2 linked regions of the Candidatus Ruthia magnifica str. Cm (Calyptogena magnifica) genome follow. The main gene of each other region encodes a partner of the protein of the gene in region 2 in a complex. Links are inferred from orthologs where the notes say so. Each region holds a gene or a part of one and is shown on either strand. Other genes may lie near its edges. The genes, in order: RMAG_RS00655 and accD.

The links.
Region 1: the proteins of accD (region 2) and RMAG_RS00655 are in contact, whole or in part, in a solved structure (PDB 8UXZ), measured with the Escherichia coli proteins. The link is inferred for Candidatus Ruthia magnifica str. Cm (Calyptogena magnifica) from one-to-one orthologs.

Annotation. Positions count from the first base shown.
Region 1 is NC_008610.1:139,359-150,924, forward strand. What follows is about bases 3,455-6,212. They hold RMAG_RS00655 (acetyl-CoA carboxylase carboxyltransferase subunit alpha), read right to left. Parts: upstream 5,430-6,212; coding sequence 4,479-5,429; downstream 3,455-4,478. Other genes in these bases: tilS (tRNA lysidine(34) synthetase TilS), read right to left, coding at 3,455-4,498; ccoS (cbb3-type cytochrome oxidase assembly protein CcoS), read left to right, coding at 5,674-5,814; RMAG_RS00665 (TIGR00153 family protein), read left to right, coding at 5,920-6,212. In the rest of the region: replication restart helicase PriA, read right to left, coding at 813-2,777; rRNA maturation RNase YbeY, read left to right, coding at 2,842-3,279; more of tilS, read right to left, coding at 3,326-3,454; more of RMAG_RS00665, read left to right, coding at 6,213-6,597; RMAG_RS00670 (inorganic phosphate transporter), read left to right, coding at 6,608-7,888; RMAG_RS00675 (BolA family protein), read left to right, coding at 7,892-8,122; RMAG_RS06205 (zinc ribbon domain-containing protein), read right to left, coding at 8,146-8,265; RMAG_RS00680 (DEAD/DEAH box helicase), read left to right, coding at 8,563-9,867; RMAG_RS00685 (hypothetical protein), read right to left, coding at 10,518-11,561. UniProt on the Escherichia coli protein: Component of the acetyl coenzyme A carboxylase (ACC) complex. First, biotin carboxylase catalyzes the carboxylation of biotin on its carrier protein (BCCP) and then the CO(2) group is transferred by the carboxyltransferase to acetyl-CoA to form malonyl-CoA.
Region 2 is NC_008610.1:1,098,006-1,105,913, reverse strand. Bases 1-2,954 are described here. They hold accD (acetyl-CoA carboxylase, carboxyltransferase subunit beta), read left to right. Parts: upstream 1-1,030; coding sequence 1,031-1,879; downstream 1,880-2,954. Other genes in these bases: ispH (4-hydroxy-3-methylbut-2-enyl diphosphate reductase), read left to right, coding at 2,239-2,954; trpA (tryptophan synthase subunit alpha), read left to right, coding at 214-1,011; hemE (uroporphyrinogen decarboxylase), read left to right, coding at 1-207. In the rest of the region: more of ispH, read left to right, coding at 2,955-3,159; RMAG_RS05110 (carbohydrate kinase family protein), read left to right, coding at 3,222-4,163; mfd (transcription-repair coupling factor), read right to left, coding at 4,196-7,624; RMAG_RS05100 (Maf family protein), read right to left, coding at 7,630-7,908.

The sequences.
Region 1 (11,566 bases), 960 kb from region 2 along the record:
AATATCATTTAATACTCAAACTCATCTAGTAATTTAAAGTGGAAAATTCTGAAGTTAGTAAAAAGACACCCAAGTGCAGATTATATTAATTTTTTCTTCCTTATATTCCTATTTTTTATTGAAATAATAAAGATATTATAGGTACAAACAACTGAAAATAATAATATTGCTTACTATTCTGACTTATTTTTCTAGTTTATTACTCTAAATTTTTATCTGTTTTTTGATGTACGGGTTAATATAATTTAGTGAGTCTATTTCATTAGACATTAACTAATATGCATATTCAGAATGTGTATTACACAGCTTCTTTTTAGCTTCATGTCTTTCTTATTGTTCTCCTTTCTAGAGCCTTCGTACAACTTATCATTTTTTTAAAAACCTACAATTCTAACTTATATGTAGCTCTCTATTTTCTAGTTAATTTTAATTTTTCGTTAAATTTAATAAAAGACTTGACACGACTATAGCGTTCATTTGTATAATTTGTAGTATGAGTGTATAGTTGTGTCTATACTGGTATGACTATTTAGTCTGTGTTTAAATTAAACCAAGAATATATATAAACGGTCATCAGAAGCCATGTTGATATATTTATCACCATGGTAGTAATTGAAATTTTGTCTGTAAAATATACTGATATGATTGATATTCCTCTCAAACGTGTTAAAGATTGGCGTTTACAAAGTGTCTTAACTTGTAGGCGATTGGATAACAATGATAAAGAGGTGCCAGATTGATCTAAAAATCTTAAATTAAATTATTGATATTTCAGAATGAATAGATGATGTTGAATTATAATAAATTATCTATTATTCAATTGGATCAATATCTAAATACCAACGTACTTTGTTTTTGAGTTTTAGTATGTTGATATGTTGATTGAAAGTAGATAGCATTTGGTGGAGTGTTACTCGATTGTTGGATTGTAGGTATAGATTAAAGTAGTAGTAGTCTGATTTTTTTTCAATGGTGTTGATCACTGGCCCCAAAATTTCTACTGAATTTATTTGTATATTTTTTAATAAAACGACTGCTTCATGTAAGAAATTTTCAGCATTTTGTTTATTTTTTGCATTGGCACATAATAATGCCTGGTGTGAAAAAGGTGGCATCATTGCGCTTAAGCGCTGTTTGAGGAGTTGGTTGGCAAATTGCGTGTAGTGGGATGATAAAATAAAGTTAAAGATTGGATGATCTGGATAGCGAGTTTGAATAACGACTTCGCCTTTTTCTTTATGCCTGCCTGCACGACCTGATACTTGGATGAGTAGTTGGGCTAAATATTCAGTTGCTCGGAAATTAAGAGATAAAAACCCAGTATCAATATCCAAAATACCAACCATTGCAAGATTGGAAAAATCATGCCCTTTAGCTAACATTTGCGTGCCAATAATAATACAAGATTTGCCAGCGTTAATTTGTTCTAAGTGTCGTGTAAAGGCTTTTTTGCGTCGTGTGGTATCGCGATCAATACGGATAATAGGGGTATCTGCAAAATATGAAGATAGTGTTTCTTCTAGTCTTTCTGTGCCATAGCCTAGCACTTTAAGGCTTTGCCTAAAGCAGTCTGGGCAGGTGTGTTCTGGCATTTTTTCACCACCGCAATGATGGCATTTAAGACGATTGATATGGCGGTGATAAACCATGGTTGAATCGCAATGGTCGCATTGTGCTTTCCAGCTGCACTGTGTGCAATAATAAACAGGTGCATAGCCTCGACGGTTAATAAATAACATGACTTGCTTGCCGGCTGATAAATATTGTTTGGTTTTTTCAATCAGCATTTTAGACAAAGCACCATCAGTATTACTGCGCATATCAATCAAACTGATTTTTGGCAGAGTGGCATTGCCTGTGCGTTTGGTGAGTGTGATACGTGTGATTTTTTGATCCATCACATTTTTTAACAATTCTAATGAAGGTGTTGCTGTACCTAAGACTATTGGAATATTGGCTTGTTTGGCACGTATAAAACTTAAATTTTTGGCACAATATCGAAAATTTGATTGTTGTTTAAATGAATTATCATGTTCTTCGTCAATAATGATTAAGCCTAGGTTTGGCATCGGTGAAAAAATAGCACTTCGTGTACCAATTACCACGCCAGCCTCACCATTTTTAGCCATAAGATAGGCATCTAGTTTTTTAGTTTCGTTGAGTTGTGAATGAATCGTTACTACGCGTGTTTTTAGGCGTGATTCAAAACGTGTAATCATTTGTGGTGTTAGCCCAATTTCTGGTACCAATACCAGCACTTGTTTTTTTTGATTAAGCATTGCTTGGGTGGTGTGTAAATATACCTCAGTTTTGCCACTACCAGTCACACCGTGGAGTAAAAAAGCGTGATATTGGTAGTTTGATTTTAAGATTTGTGTGATGGCAATATTTTGCTCATCTGAGAGCTTGAAGTTTGATTGCTTTGTTTGATTTGGCAAACCGGTAATTTTTTTAATGTTTGCTTTTTTACCTAAACGCAAGTTTTTAGGTAGTGCAGTTGAAATCACTTCACCAATTGGATGGTGGTAATAATTGGCCGACCAAAATAAGAGGCTTAAGGTTAGTTTGTCTAAAATTGGCGTTTTGTCTAACACTTCTTCAACAGATTTCAGTTTATAAAAATTACTTTTATCTCTAATAGCTAGCACTATACCGATTACTTTTTTACGTACAAAAGGCACTTTAACGCGCACACCAACAAGCACCTCATCATCACATAGATAGTCAAAAGTTTTATTTAGTGGTATGGGTATGGCAACTTCAACAATTAATGACAAGATAATAGACTTTTGATAAAATCAATAATTTTATCAAAAAATATCATTAAGCCCAAGATTAAGTATGGTAGTTATTCAAAATATTATTCATGATTCATCTATTAATGAGTATGATTTAAGCAACACTTTACAAGAAGTGATTAAAGAGTTAGACAGGGGTGAAAGCGAGTTATTGATTCGATTAGTCAATGAAACAGAAATTAAAAATCTTAATAAAGTTTATCGTCATCAAGATAAACTTACTAATGTATTATCATTCCAAAGTGATTTGCCGATTGAAATTGATGAGGCGGTTTTAGGGGATGTGGTGATTTGTACGCAGGTCGTTTTAAAAGAGTCTATTGAACAACATAAATCTTTTAATAACCACTTAACCCATATGGCAATTCATGGTATGTTGCATTTGTTGGGCTATGATCATATTGACACTAAAGATGCGCAGCAAATGGAAAACCTAGAGATAAAAATATTAGCAAAAATTGGGATTAATAATCCTTATTAAGCTAGCAATAAATACCACCATCCATTTGGAACAAGTAAGATTTACCCTAAATGTTAGATATTTTTCCGATACGTTCAATAGCGCATAATTTATTATCAATGTAATACATTTTTAATCGATTCCGTTCCCATGGCGGGATATTGGCTTCTTGTAAGACTTTTTTTAGTGATTGAGTGTGCGTTTTTCCTAGTAATTTAATACGTTGGCCTTCTTGTCGATAACGAATTGAAAAATTTTTAAAATTCTTAAGCTCTTTATAAAATGGACAAAACGCGTTTTTTCTTGGTAAGGTCTTATTGATGAAATATAATTCATTTTGGTAACGTCTAATCTCATACTTATCCCAACATACTAAAGGGTTGGTATTTTCTTTTGTGTATAGCAGTTCAATAATTTGATGCATTATTTTATCGCTAGGTGTTAAAAAGTTAAGCAAATTTAAATGATGACGAAGAACATTTTTAATTCTGTGGGTTTCAAGTTTGATAAGTCTATTTGTATCGATGCGATTGGCATTGTTGATAATGTGATATGTATTCATATCAATATCGGCTAATTCGCGTATTAGTTTTAAGGCTTCTGATTGGTGTTTTGCGCTTCTAGCAAGTGTTCTTGTTAAATTTTTATATGCACCAGATAATTTAGGTAGAATTTCTAAACGCAAGAAATTACGCATAAAATTAGTATTTTTGTTGCTATCATCTTCTATCCAGTTTAGTTTGTTATTTTTAGCATAATCAATAATTTGAAACTTACTAATTGTTAAAAAAGGACGATAGTGAATACCCATGCCTAAAGGTTTTTCTTTAGGCATGGCGGCTAATCCTTTGATGCCACTACCACGAAACAATTGTAAAAGTAGGGTTTCTGCTTGGTCGTTCTGATGGTGTGCTGTGCAAAGCACTTCATTTTTTTTTAATGAGTTAGATAAAGAATGATAGCGCTTTTTACGTGTATTTTCTTCGATATTAGATGTATTATTAAAATATAAATCAATACTTAAATAGGTGATATTAAGGCTTAAACATAGCTTTTCGCAAAACTTATTCCATTCGTTACAATATTGAGATAAATGATGGTTGTAATGAATGACTCTTGTTTTATTGGGATAGTGCGTGTTTAAATAATACAACAGTACAACAGAATCAATGCCACCACTAAGACCAAGGACAATTTGTTTATCCTTAAGAAATAAATCTTTAGTCTTTAAATTTTCCAAAATTTAAGAGTTTTTCTTGTCTGTTTTGTAACAATTGCTCTATTGGTAGTTGTTTAATTTCATTGAGTTGTTGTATTAATGCCTCTTTTAGTAGCACTTTTGCTTGCGAAGGGTCGCGGTGAATGCCACCTAACGGTTCATCAATAATGATGTCAATTAGCCCATTTTCTTTAAGATGGGCTGAGGTTAGTTTTAGAGATTCCGCCGCAAGATTAGCCTTGGTTGCATCTTTATACAAAATGGATGCACAGCCTTCTGGGGAAATCACGGAGTAAATACTATATTTAAACATCATGATTATATCTGCAACGCCAATTGCTAATGCACCACCAGAGCCGCCTTCACCAATAACTACCGAGATAATGGGTGTTGCAAGGGTTGACATTTCAAATAGATTTTTAGCAATGGCCTCACTTTGACCTCGTTCTTCAGCGCCAATACCTGGGTAAGCACCAGGAGTATCAATAAAAGTAATAATAGGCATTGAGAATTTTTCAGACAGCTTCATTAAACGTAAGGCCTTACGATAGCCTTCAGGCCTAGGCATGCCAAAATTGTATTTAAGTTTTTCTTGAGTGGTTCGTCCTTTTTGTTGGCCAATAAACATCACTGGCTGGGCATCTAATCTAGCAATGCCACCAATAATAGCATGGTCATCACCATAGATACGATCACCGTGTAATTCAGTAAACTCATCAAATACATGAGAAATATAATCAAGTGTATAAAGGCGTTTTGGATGGCGCGCTAGTTGAGATATTTGCCAGTCGCTTAAAGAGGAAAAGATTTTTTTGGTTAAAGCATTACTCTTGATTTTAAGCGCCCCCATTTCATCAACAATATCCGCTTTGTCTTTAATATTATCAAGCGCTTGTATTTTTTCCTCTAATTCGACAATGGGTTGTTCAAAATCAAGATAATCTAAGTTCATACTCTAGTTTAAAATTCGTTTATATGTCAATGTTTAAAATTATAGCAGAAACACTGACATTTTTATCTTTTACCACTTTTATATTTGTTGTTTGAATGTATTTGAGTTAGTTTTGTAATGAATTGATAGACATTTTTTACTAAAAAGCAACATTAATATGTTTTTTGTTTTATGAGAAAATTCTTATTTATGGTTAAAAAATAAAACATATTAATGTTGCTTTTTAGTAAAAAAAGGAAGGAAGATGAATGTAATTTGTTGGTTAATTCCCAGTATGATTTTTGTTGGCGTTGTTCTTGTTATTCTTTTAATGATAAGCGTTAAGAACGGTCAGTTTGATGATTTAGAAGGAGAGGGACAACGCATTTTATTTGACGAAGAGTAGACAAGCTTGGCATTTAAAAGAATAAGGTTGATAACTCATTTTTTTGATAGAAAATTTGTATCTAAAGATTTTAGAAAAAACAAGGCAAATGAAAAGAGGAAAAAGATGGCTAAAAATATAATTGACGGTCTATTTGGTAAATCACCCATTAGCCCATTACAAAAACATATGACACAAGTGCATTCATGCATTTTAGAACTCAACGGCTTTATGGTTGCTATCCATGTTCAAAATTGGGCACAAGCTGAAAAAATTAGAAGCGATATCGGTGCCAAAGAAGGTGAAGCGGATATTCTTAAAAAGAAGTTACGTTTGAGCTTGCCCTCAACATTTATGATGCCTTTTTCACGCAGAGATTTGCTTGATTTATTGCTGATTCAAGACTCTATTGCCAACATTACTAAGGATGTTTCTGGTTTGATGATTAATCGTAAGATGGCTTTGCCAGATGAGATTTTTGATGATGTGATAGAATTAACCAAGGTTTGTATCAAAACATCATCTATGGCGCTTAAAGCTGTTAATGAATTGGATGAGTTGTTAGAAACTGCATTTGGTAGTCGTGAACGTAAGGTTATTGGCTCTATTATTAAAGATGTGAATAAACTTGAAAGCAAATCTGATAAAATTCAGTATGAAATTCGTGCTAAATTATTTCCATTAGAGTCTAGTTTACCACCTGTTGATGTTATGTTTTATTATCGTGCTGTGGAATGGTTGGGTGAGCTTGCAGATGCTGCGCAAAAAGTTGGCTCAAGACTAGAAGTGCTACTAGCAAGATAAGGAGACTATCATGGATGTTGTTGTAAATTATGCTGATATTTTTATTATGCTGGCGATTGGATTTGGGTTATTTATGGCTTGGGGTATTGGTGCTAATGATGTTGCTAATGCCATGGGTACTTCGGTGGGCTCTGGTGCTATTACCTTTAGACAAGCAGTTGTTATTGCAATTGTTTTTGAATTTGCAGGTGCAATTCTTGCGGGTGGAGAGGTAACCGCCACTATTCGTAAAGGTATTTTGGACGCAGCATTATTTACCGATAGCCCACATTTATTAGTATATGGCATGCTTGCTTCGCTTTTAGCGGCAGGTACATGGTTATTGATTGCTTCATCTCTAGGCTGGCCAGTCTCTACAACGCATTCAATTGTTGGCGCCATTGTTGGTTTTGGTGCGGTAGGTGTGGGTGTTGATGCGGTTGCTTGGGATAAAGTGATTAAAATTATAATGAGTTGGGTGGCATCTCCAGTGCTTGCTGGTACGCTGGCTATTATTATCTTTAAAAGTTTACAATCTTTGGTGATTGACACAAAAGATCTGCTAGCAAATGCTAAAAAATATTTGCCATTTTATGTATTTTTTGTTGGTTTTATCATTGCATTGGTCACGCTGTTTAAAGGCCTTAAACATGTTGAGTCTTTAAAATATATCTCTAAAGATACCTCTTTAAGTATGATGATTGCAGTTACGGTTGGTATTTTGGCAGCTGTAATTGCTGCGTTTCTTATGAAACATATCAAGATAGACCCTAAGGACGATAAAGATTTTCATTATGCAAATATGGAAAAGCTTTTTGCTGTGCTTATGGTGATTACCGCATCTGCCATGGCATTTGCACATGGTTCTAACGATGTTGCCAATGCTATTGCACCACTGGCTGCAGTTTATAGTATTGTGGAAGTTGGTGGAGGTATTACCTCAAAAAGTGTTGTGCCTTCGTGGATTTTATTGGTTGGTGGTGGTGGCATTGTATTTGGTTTGGTGACTTATGGATTTAGAGTGATGAAAACTATCGGAAAAGGTATTACAGAACTTACTCCTTCTCGTGGCTTTGCTGCTGAATTGGCCGCTGCAACAACGGTAGTTTTAGCCTCATCAACAGGCATTCCTGTGTCAACCACGCAAGTTTTAGTAGGGGCAGTATTGGGTGTTGGTATTGCTAGGGGTGTGGCGGCACTTAACATGCGGGTTATTAATATGATTTTCTTATCTTGGTTAATTACCCTACCAGCAGGTGCAATCATGTCTATTTTATTTTTCTTTGCACTTAAAGGTGTGTTTGGAGCATAGGTAATGACGTTAGAAGAGATTCAAGCAAAAATTCAAATGGGTATAAAAAATTCAACAGTTACCATGGGGGGTGATGGTTGTAGTTGTTCAACAAAAGTGGTTTCATCAATTTTTGAGGGGATGCCACTATTAGCTAGGCAAAAAATGGTACTTGCTGTTATGAATGAAGAAATTACCAACGGTACACTTCATGCGCTTAGTATTAAAACACGTACGCCAGAAGAGGATGTTTAAATTTTTTTAAAGTCTATTCATTTTCATACGTCACTTGTAAAACGCACTTGTTGATTAAAGTCTATATCAATAATAATATTAATTGGATAACAATAAACTGAACAATCTTCTATATAGTCTTTGATTAGACTCAGAACAATCAATGTTTATCTAAATTAACTCACTACACAATAAGGGTTGGCATTCATTCATCGATATTTCGCTCTTTAAGATCCCTTTATAAGGGTTCAAACGTATCGTAGCTGAATAATTAACCCAATGTGTGATTTCATCACTATGACGCTTACAACCGACACAATAGTTAGATTAATTGTATTTACAAATTCCCATATAATGAATATGGAGCCCCTCAGACGGATTTTTGACAACCTGATATTTATTCATATATCTATTATAGGATGCTAATGTAAAATTCCTGTTTTTATTTAAAATATTCTCTTATGGATTTTTCAAAATTAGGCTTGTCTGATTCAATTCTTAAAGCCATAGAACAACAAGGATACAGAGAGCCATCATTAATACAAGCTCAAGCTATTCCAGCTATTTTAGAAGGCAAAGATGTCATGGCTGCCGCCCAAACTGGCACGGGTAAAACAGCAGGATTTATCCTGCCTATTCTTGAAATATTATCAAAATGTAGTCCTATAAAATTCAATCAGGTTCGTATGCTAATCCTAACTCCTACGCGTGAATTAGCCGCACAAGTCAGCGATAGTGTAACGATTTATGGTAAATATTTATCGTTTAAATCAAGCGTGGTGTTTGGAGGTGTAAAGATTAATCCACAAATGCGAAAGTTACGTGACGGCGTTGATATTTTAGTTGCTACACCAGGACGGTTATTAGATTTATATTCTAAAAATGCAGTGAAATTTGATACGTTAGAAATCATTGTATTTGATGAAGCAGATAGAATGCTAGATATGGGATTTATTCATGATATTAAACGAATTCTAAAGATTTTACCGCAAAAAAAACAAACACTCATGTTTTCAGCCACTTTTTCTAATGATATTCGAATACTAGCAAAGAGTCTGGTTAACAACCCCGTAGAAATATCAGTTACTCCGAGAAATTCCACTGTTAAAACTGTAAAGCAGTGGATTCATCCTGTTGATAAATTTAAAAAGCAAGCGCTATTAATATACCTTATTCAAGAACATAGTTGGTATCAGGTGCTGGTATTTAGCCGCACTAAACATGGTGCAAATCGAATTGCTACTCAATTAGAAAAGAAAAAAATTAGTGCAACTGTTATTCATGGCAACAAAAGTCAAGGTGCACGCACAAGAGCCTTGGCAGATTTTAAAAATGCTAAGGTGAACGTGTTAGTAGCAACTGATATTGCAGCAAGGGGTATTGATATTGACCAATTGCCACATGTCGTTAACTTTGACCTACCACGTGTGCCAGAAGATTATGTACATCGTATTGGTCGTACTGGTCGTGCTGGTTCAAAAGGTGAAGCAATTTCATTAGTTAGTGTTGATGAAGCTAAGCAATTATTTGATATTGAACGTCTCATTCAAAATAAATTAGATCGTATAATGGTAGAAGGATTTGTGCCAGAGTACAATTTGCCAGAATCTGGTAAAAAAATATTATCACCAAAAACCAAAAAAAATAAGAATTATAATAAGCTTAAATACGGTAAAAATAGGAATTCTAAAAAAAACAAATTAAACAATAAAAAAGGTTTTTTGGATAGTAAGTTCAATAAAAAATCCACAAGAAAAATAATATGAGAATTAAATTAACTGTATTTATTATTACACTACTTTCTCAGGATACACGCTGTATTGTTGGGAAAAATAACTACAATGAGCATTAAAATAGTCGTGCAAAACTTAGAATATTTAATTGAAACATCAGGCTAAAATATTCGAGTATTCGAGTATACGAATGTACACCCGCTGATAATCCCAATACGTGTTGCTTATTTGTAGTAGGTTTACAAAAAGGTAGTGTAGCTTGTGTTATTCGATTCACGATTAATTGACGTATTTTTAGCAAATAGCCAATAATAGCTTGATTTTGTGGAGATTCTGTCGGCCAACTGGAACCAATTATACGACTATATACTAGACTCCGCTAAGATACTAGAGTTAGAGCATCAAGCTGTCTAGCTATAGAATTGCACAATATTATTACGTGATAATCATTAAACCCCTTTTTAAGATGTATATTCTACTCACATGTAATTAATAGAACCAAGCACGGTTGTATTAATAAAAAAAGGCCTTAAAGTACACTTACCTTACTGAGGAGGGGGTTTCAAAAGTTGGCACAGATATTTTAATAAACTATCCCTTGTATATCAAGTAGGATTTTGATAATTACAACTTGTAACGCCATAATAACAGCTGGCTTTCTTTGACTAATTTTATATTAGTATTTATTTAAGTCTTACTTGCTTAAATATTTCCTCACTTGCTTTGAAACTCCAATGAGTATCATCACAATAATATACATCTGATATATTATTGTCTAACATCTCCTCTAATATCATTTTGGTATCAATAAAATTGTATTCTTTTTTTAGTGGCCTTAATATTTCAAAAAATGCGCTTTGCTGGTATTTGTTATGTTGAATATATTTTGAATAAAGGTTATATTTATCAACTGACGGCATAAAGTATAGGTTAATATTTTTTTCACTTAATATTTTTTGTAGTTTATTCAAATTCTTATTTAATAAATCAATTGACTTATTATTTGATTTTGATAAGCTCTCCAAATCCTTATAATAAAATAACAACCTATCTTTATCTTCACAACTAAATAAGTTCTTTATCAAGGGCGTTATATAAGTCTTTGAAAAAATAGCATTATCATCATATTTGTATAATAATGAATACAATAGAGCATTGTAGTTTAGATTGTTTATAAATGATGGGTTAGGCTTAGAATGACTATATTTTTTATCTAAAAATGATGTAGAGATATTTTTTAAGCCTATGTCCCAATCTATGATTTTTGCGTATCTATCAACAGCCCCATTTTCAACTGATTGTAAAATTATACTTTTGGGGTTTAATTTATCTAATATGCCATTACTACTTAATATTAATATCGTTTCAATATAGCCTTTACCGCTTGGTTGTATGTTCATTACTTTCAAATTTTGAGTAGTTGCGATATAGTCTTGATAATATTTGTTATTCCCTCCACCTTTGCCATATGAAAATGAATCGCCAATAGTAAGAATATCTATCTCTACATTGTCGTTATATTGAATATGTTTATTTGGTAAATTTTGCTTATTTTTTCTTAATGTCAATGATTTAGATAAGTAAGACATTCTTCCTAAGTCTCCTACATCTATATTCTCTTTATGTATAAAAAATTCTTTTGTAATGAGATTCCAGGTAATAAAATGAAATCCTATTAATAATATAATTAGTAAGCTGAAAATGTATAAATATTTTTTCTCTTTCATAAGTT
Region 2 (7,908 bases):
GCTAAGGTAGCACTTCAGGGTAATTTAGATCCTTGTGTTTTGTATGCATCTCCTGAAAAAATACGCGAAGAAGTCAAAAAAATCTTATCACAATTTCAAGGTGATACAGGCCATGTGTTTAATCTAGGTCATGGCATTTCTCCTGATGTAAATCCTGAACACATGAAAGTTCTGGTAGATGTTGTACATGAATTTAGTAAAAGATAACGCATAATGTCAAGGTTAAGTACAATTTTTACCCAGCTTCCTGTTGGCAAAAAAGTATTTATTCCCTTTATTACTGCGGGGGATAGTGGGCTTGATAATACTTTTGAACTAATGCAAGTTTTGGTCAAAAATGGTGCGGATGTGATTGAATTGGGTGTGCCATTTTCAGATCCAATAGCTGATGGCCCTATAATTGCTAAGTCTCATGAACGAGCGGTGGCAGATGGGGTGGGTTTGTGTGATGTGCTAAGTCTAGTTAAAAAGTTTAGACAAAGCAACGATACAACCGCCATTGTGTTAATGGGCTATCTTAATCCAATTGAGGCTTTTGGTTATCAAGCCTTTGCTAATGCTGCTAGTGAAAGCGCTGTTGACGGTGTGTTGGTGGTAGATATGCCACCAGAAGAGGCGCATGATTTAAAGCGGAGTCTTGATGATGTTAATATTGACCTTATCTTTTTGGTTGCACTAACAACAACGGATGAACGCTTGGCATTTTTAGCTACCATTGCCTCAGGTTTTATTTATTTTATTTCCCTTAAAGGTGTGACAGGTGCAGAGCATTTGGATGTTGATTTAGTAAAAATGTACCTTTTAAGAGTTCGTAAAATGATTAATTTGCCTATTGGGGTAGGTTTTGGTATTAAAAATGCTAAAAGTGCAAAAGCAGTGTCTAAGTATGCAGATGCAGTTATTGTAGGTTCATTACTGGTTGCGTTTGTTGAACAATATGCAAATGATAGGAATAAAATGTTAGCAAATGTTGGATATTTTGCAGATGAAATTTCTACTGCAATTAAATAATTAAAATAAGGAAAGGCGTATGAGTTGGTTAGAAAAAATCTTACCTTCTATTACCAGTGTAGTGAAGAAAAATATTCCAGAAGGTTTATGGAGTAAGTGCCCTAAGTGTGAAACCACACTTTATTCAGAAGAGTTAAAAGCGTTGAATTATGTTTGTCCTAAGTGTGATTATCACGTGCGCCTTACTGCTAGGGCGCGTATTGATAGTTTTTTAGACAAGCAGGGACAAGAAGAAATTGCTGCTAATTTGAGCCCAGTTGACCCTTTAAAATTTAAAGATCAAAGAAAATATAAAGACCGCTATTTACAAGCACAAAAGACTACTCATGAAAAAGATGCGCTTGTGGTTAAAACAGGAACACTTAACGGCATAAAAGTCATGGTCGTTGCTTTTGAATTTAAATTTATGGGCGGCTCTATGGGTTCTGTGGTTGGAGAGAAGTTTGTTCGTGCTGCAAAAATAAGCATTGAAACCAATGTACCACTGATTTGTTTTTCAGCTTCAGGGGGCGCGCGTATGCAAGAAGGTTTGTTTTCACTGATGCAAATGAGCAAAACAGCTTTAATGATTAAATTGCTGAGTGATAAAAAAGTACCTTTTATTTCGATTTTAACTGATCCAACCATGGGAGGTGTTTCTGCTAGTTTTGCCATGTTAGGTGATGTTCATATTGCTGAACCAAATGCGTTGATTGGTTTTGCTGGCCCTAGAGTGGTTGAACAAACCGTTCGAGAGTCATTGCCAGAAGGTTTTCAGCGTAGTGAGTTTTTGTTAGAAAAAGGTGCGATTGATATGATTGTGCACCGGTCTGAGTTGCGCACTCAAGTACATAAAATATTAAGCGCTATAACGTTTAATAATGGCTAAATACAAAATCCTCTACAAGCTTGGTCATGTAAATGGCGCTTTGGTTGACGAGTCTTGGGTGAGAATTCGTGCTTAGAGTCCTGTGTTATTGATGCTCAAGTGAGTAAATTGAAAATCCTTCTTTTAAGTATATTAAAGGTATTTTGTAATGAAATAGAAAAAACTTTTCAAGTTATGAAAGCGTTCATATTTTCTACAAATTATGGTAATTGAGTAGAATCGTTGTTAAGTTTAAAATACCTAGGGGATTCTTACGTGGTTTGTATTGATAAAATTGATGGAGGCAATATTATCGTTAATTTTAATAATTCACTGGCAAGTAGTGATGTTTCTTTTCAGGTAAAAATCTTTCAAAAATAATGAAAGTTTTACTGGCAAATCCACGTGGTTTTTGTGCTGGTGTTGATCGTGCAATTGAAATTGTGGAGCGTGCATTAAAGTTACATGGTGCACCTGTCTATGTTCGTCATGAAGTGGTGCATAATAAATTTGTAGTTGATGGACTAAAGGCCAAAGGTGCTATTTTTGTTGAAGATATTGCTGATGTACCTAATGAGCAAGTGGTTATTTTTAGTGCACATGGTGTGTCAATGGCAGTACGCAAGCAAACTCAGGATATAGACGCAACTATTTATGATGCCACTTGTCCTTTGGTGACTAAGGTGCATAAAGAAGTTATCAGAAAACAAAAACAACAACATCAAGTTATTTTGATTGGCCATAAAGGCCATCCAGAGGTTGAAGGCACGTTAGGGCAATCTAATGAGGAGCTTCAATTAGTGGAAACAATTGAGGATGTTGGACGTTTGAATTTATCAAAAAATACCCCTATTTCTTATACAACACAAACCACACTTTCGATTGATGATACTAAACATATTGTGGATTATTTAAAATCAAAATTTCCCACTATTGATGCACCTAAGAAAGATAATATTTGTTATGCCACACAAAATCGTCAAGATGGTGTTAAAATTTTGATGCAATCTTCTGATATATTATTAGTATTAGGTTCTAGTAATTCATCTAATTCAAATCGTCTTAGAGAAATTGCGGAAAAAATGGATATTCCTGCCTATCTGATTAATGACGCTGATGAAATTGATGAGTTGTGGCTTAAAGACGTGAACACAATAGGTGTAACCGCAGGTGCTTCGGCGCCAGAGGTTTTGGTTCAAGAAGTCATTCATTATTTGTGTGACAAGGGCGTCACTAAAGTTATTGAAGTAAATGGCGCGAAGGAGAATATTCATTTTCCAGTACCAAAAGAATTAAGATAAGATTTTTTTTTAATAAATAAACTAAGTTTAGACAAAGACGTTGACCTATTTTTAAAAATAACATGAAAAAAACAGCATTAATTTGTGGCTCGTACGCTTTTGATAGTATTATGGTGTTCCGTGATCATTTTAAAAATCATATTTTACCAGATAAGGTGCATATGCTCAATGTGTCATTTTTAGTATCAACTATGCGCAAAGAGTTTGGTGGTTGTGCTGGCAATATTGCTTATAATTTGCATTTATTGGGCGCTAATTCAGTGCCAATGGCAACAGTAGGCAGTGATTTCACGCCCTATTTAACGTGGATGAAAAAGCATCGTATGAATACCTCATATATAAAAATTCTCAAAGATCAATATACAGGTCAGGCATTTATTACCACTGATATGAGTGATAATCAAATTACTGCTTTTCATCCTGGTGCGATGGATCAATCGCACCAAAATAAGGTATCTGATGTCAGTGCGGTTGATATTGGCATTGTATCTCCTGATGGACGTGTTGGGATGATTGAGCATGCGACACAATTTAAACAATTAAAAATTCCATTTATTTTTGATCCAGGTCAGGGCATGCTAATGTTCTCAGGCAAAGAGCTGGTTAATTTTATTAAGAAAGCTACTTATATAGTACTCAATGATTATGAATCACAAATGTTACAAACTAAAACTGGGCTAGATTTGTCAACCATTGCTTCCAAAGTTGACGCTTTGATTATTACCAAAGGTAACGAGGGTTCAGAAATTCATACCGATGGTAAATTAATTAATATTATCCCTGCTAAGGCAGATAGTATGCAAGATCCTACAGGTTGTGGTGATGCTTATCGTGCCGGGTTGTTGTACGGTTTAATGCATGATATGAATTGGAGAACGATTGGTCAATTAGCAGGGTTATTGGGCGCCATTAAGATGGCGCATTTAGGTACGCAAAACCATGAGCTTGATATGGCTGATATTGGAAATCGCTATCAAGATAATTATGGTGAATCGTTGTTTTAGTTAAGACAATAGTTATTTCTTTTGACACTAAATTAACTTAGTGTTTTTAATAGGTTTTCTATCAACTCGATTCGTCTAATATCTTCAGGCATCTCTTCTTTAATAATTAATTGGTTTTGATCCTTTAGCTGATATTTTTTCGTTTGCTTTTGAATAAGGTTGATTATTTTTATTGGTTCGATGGTATTTTTATTGCCAAAGGTGATGATAGCTTTGTTTTCATAGAGACTGATTTTATCAATGCCAATTTTTTGTGAAAAGAGCTTGAGTTTAGTATTGGCAAATAAATTTTTGGTTGAATCTGGTAATAATCCAAAACGATCAATCATCTCAATTTGTAATGCTTTAAGTTCTTTATTGTTTTGACAACTTGCAATACGTTTATAGAGTACAAGTCGTTGGTGTACATCAAAAATATACGTCTCTGGAATGATAGATGGCAAACCAGAATCAATTTTCACTTCATGACTGATTGGATCATCAAAGTTAATTTTCCTGCCAGAACGCAGGGTGTCAATGGTACGTTTTAATAAATCATGATAAAGATTAAAGCCAATTTCGTTAATTTTTCCAGATTGATTATCGCCCAATAAATCACCCGCACCACGAATTTCAAGGTCGTGATTGGCTAGTATAAATCCAGCACCAAGCTCTTCTAAAGATTCAATGACATCTAGACGTTTTTTGGCTGTTTTGGATAATAATTGATAAGATTTAATAATTAAATAGGCATAAGCCCTATGATGGGAACGACCAACACGACCTCGTAGCTGGTGTAATTGTGCCAGACCAAAATTTTGTGCATTATTGATAATGATGGTATTAGCATTTGGAATGTCAATCCCTGTTTCAATAATTGTGGTGCAAACCAAAATTTGGAAACGTGCGTGATAAAAATCACTCATAATTTTTTTTAGTTCACGCGTTGGCATTTGTCCGTGGGCAATACGAACGTGAATTTTTGGCATAATTTGTTTGAGATTTTCTACCATTTTGTCAATTGAATCAATATCGTTATGTAGTACAAATACCTGACCGCCACGGTGCATTTCACGTGTAATTGCCTCTTTGATGTTGTTGTTATTCCACTCTTGTACAAACGTTTGAATGGCACTACGTTTGGCAGGGGGGGTGGCAATAATGGACAGCTCTCTTAATGAACCTAGCGCCATATTCAATGTGCGTGGAATAGGGGTGGCAGTCATGGTCAGAATGTCACTTTCTCCCCGTATTTTTTTCAATGCCTCTTTTTGTTTAACACCGAAACGATGCTCTTCGTCAATAATAATCAAGCCAAGATCTTTGTATTTAATAGTGCTTTGAATAATTGTGTGAGTACCAATGATAATGTCAATTGTTCCTTGATTTAATTTTTTAATAATTAGTTTTTTCTCTTTTTGAGTTTGAAACCTTGAAAGCGCTGCAATTTCAACAGGGTGGTTAATAAAGCGGTCAACAAATGATTGATAATGCTGGTTAGATAATAGCGTGGTTGGAACCAAAATTGCCACTTGCTTCCCCGCTTCAACCGCTAAGAATGCCGCACGCATAGCAATTTCAGTTTTACCAAAACCAACATCGCCACAGACCAATCTGTCCATTGGCCTGCATGATTGCATATCTGCTAAAACTTCATCCATGGTTTTTAGTTGGTCTGGTGTTTCCTCAAAAGGGAAACTAGCAACAAATGAGGAGTAAGCATCATTCGGCTTAGGGAAAGCAAAGCTTATTTTAGAGGCTCGTTTGGCATAAATTTCTAATAATTCAGCTGCCACATCAAACAAAGCCTCACCTGCTTTTTTCTTAGCCTTGCTCCATTGATTTGTTCCTAGCTTGTGTAATGGAGCATTCTCCGATGAGATTCCAGCGTATCTGGAGATTAGGTTGAGTGAGGTTATTGGCACCATTAATTTTGCATTATCAGCATATTCTAGGGTAAGAAAATCTTGTGATTGATCATCAAAGATTTGGGGTTTAAGCCCTAAATACCTACCTACACCATAATTTTCATGCACAATAGCATCACCCATTTTAATCTCAACTAGGCTTTTAATTGCTTCATCAAAATCTTTGTGCTTGACACGACGACGTTGTTGTTGAACCACTTCTTGACCGAATAAATTCTCTTCAGTAATAATGGCAATATCATCAGTGAGTAAGCCATTGGTAAGATTTTCATTAGTAATGTTAAGCAGTTTGCTACTTTTACTAAATTCGTACCAGTTTTTAACGTTATGGGTATCAAGTTGATGACTAGTGAATAAATCTCTGAGCACATTTTGCCTGCTACGCGATTCACAAACAACTAATATTTTTTTGTTAGTGAATTTTTTAACAAAGGCTAAAAATTTTCTTAATGGGTTTTTTGTTTGTGGTTCAATACGTATTGAGGGCAATAAGCTTGAGTTAAAATTAAAATTCTGGTTTTTATTTTCTAGTTTTGATGTGCTAATGATATGCTGTGATTTTTGTTTGATTTCTCTAAATAGTAATTCTTTGGACAGAAAAACTTTATGAATATCAAGTGGCGCCCTATCTAATGATTTTTTAGCATTTTCAAATCGTTCATGTATCTCGCTATAGGTCTTATCCACTAAACTTGAAAACCCTTTTGATGTGACAATAATGGCGTTATCCACTAGATAATCAAACAAGGTATTGGTTGTGTTAAAAAAGAGTGGTAAATAAAATTCAATACCACTTGGTAACCTACCTTCACTAACTTCAGTATAAATAAAGCCATCGTCATTAAATGCTTTTTGATAATTGACTTTAAAGCGTTCAATACTAGTACTATCTGTGGCAAACTCCCTGGCAGGCAATAGCATAATTTTAGACACTTCCATTTTAGAGCGTTGAGTTGAGGTGTCAAAGGTGCGAATAGACTCTACTTCTTGATCAAACAAATCAATTCTGTAAGGTGTTTTTGCACCCATTGGGTATAAATCAATCAATGAGCCATGAATATTAAATTCACCATGTTCCATTACGGTGGTTACACGGTTGTAGCCAATTTTTAGTAGTTTTTTACTAAAAGCTTTAATATTAATATTGTCATTAATATTAATATTAAAGCTATATTTTTCGCTAAACTCTAACGGGCATAAGTATGAAAATAATGATTCTAATGTAGTGATAATAATACCATTTTTAAGATTTTTAAGTTTTGATAAGGTTTTTAATCGACTTGATGTGATATCAGGATGAGGTGAAAAGTGATCATAGGCGAGCACTTCCCAACTATCAAATTTTAAAATTTCTAAGTTTGTGTTGTAGAAGTTTAAAGATTTATAAAGATTGTCAAAATGTCCAGTGTCATCAGTAATGACTAAAATAACTTGCTGTTGTTGATTTGTAAATTCAATTAATGCTAGTGCATCTGCACTACCGTACAGTGAGCCCCAATAGGTTTTTTGATTCGATTGAAAGCATTTGAGCTTATCAGGATAGAGATATTGCATGACGCTTAATTATTGTTAGTTAGAATATCGATACCTTCATTTTCTAGCATTGTAATGAGTTGAATAAGTGGCAAGCCAATCAAGCTATTTGAATCATTACCAGTCATTTGTTTAAATAAACTAATGCCTAGATTTTCTGATTTAAAACTACCTGCACAGTTATAAGGAGTATCTTTTTTAAGATAATATTCAATTTGTTCAATACTCAAATCTTTAAAAATCACTTTGAAAGTTTCAACTTTAGTTTGTATATTATTGGTATTTGTATTTAAAAGTGTCAAACT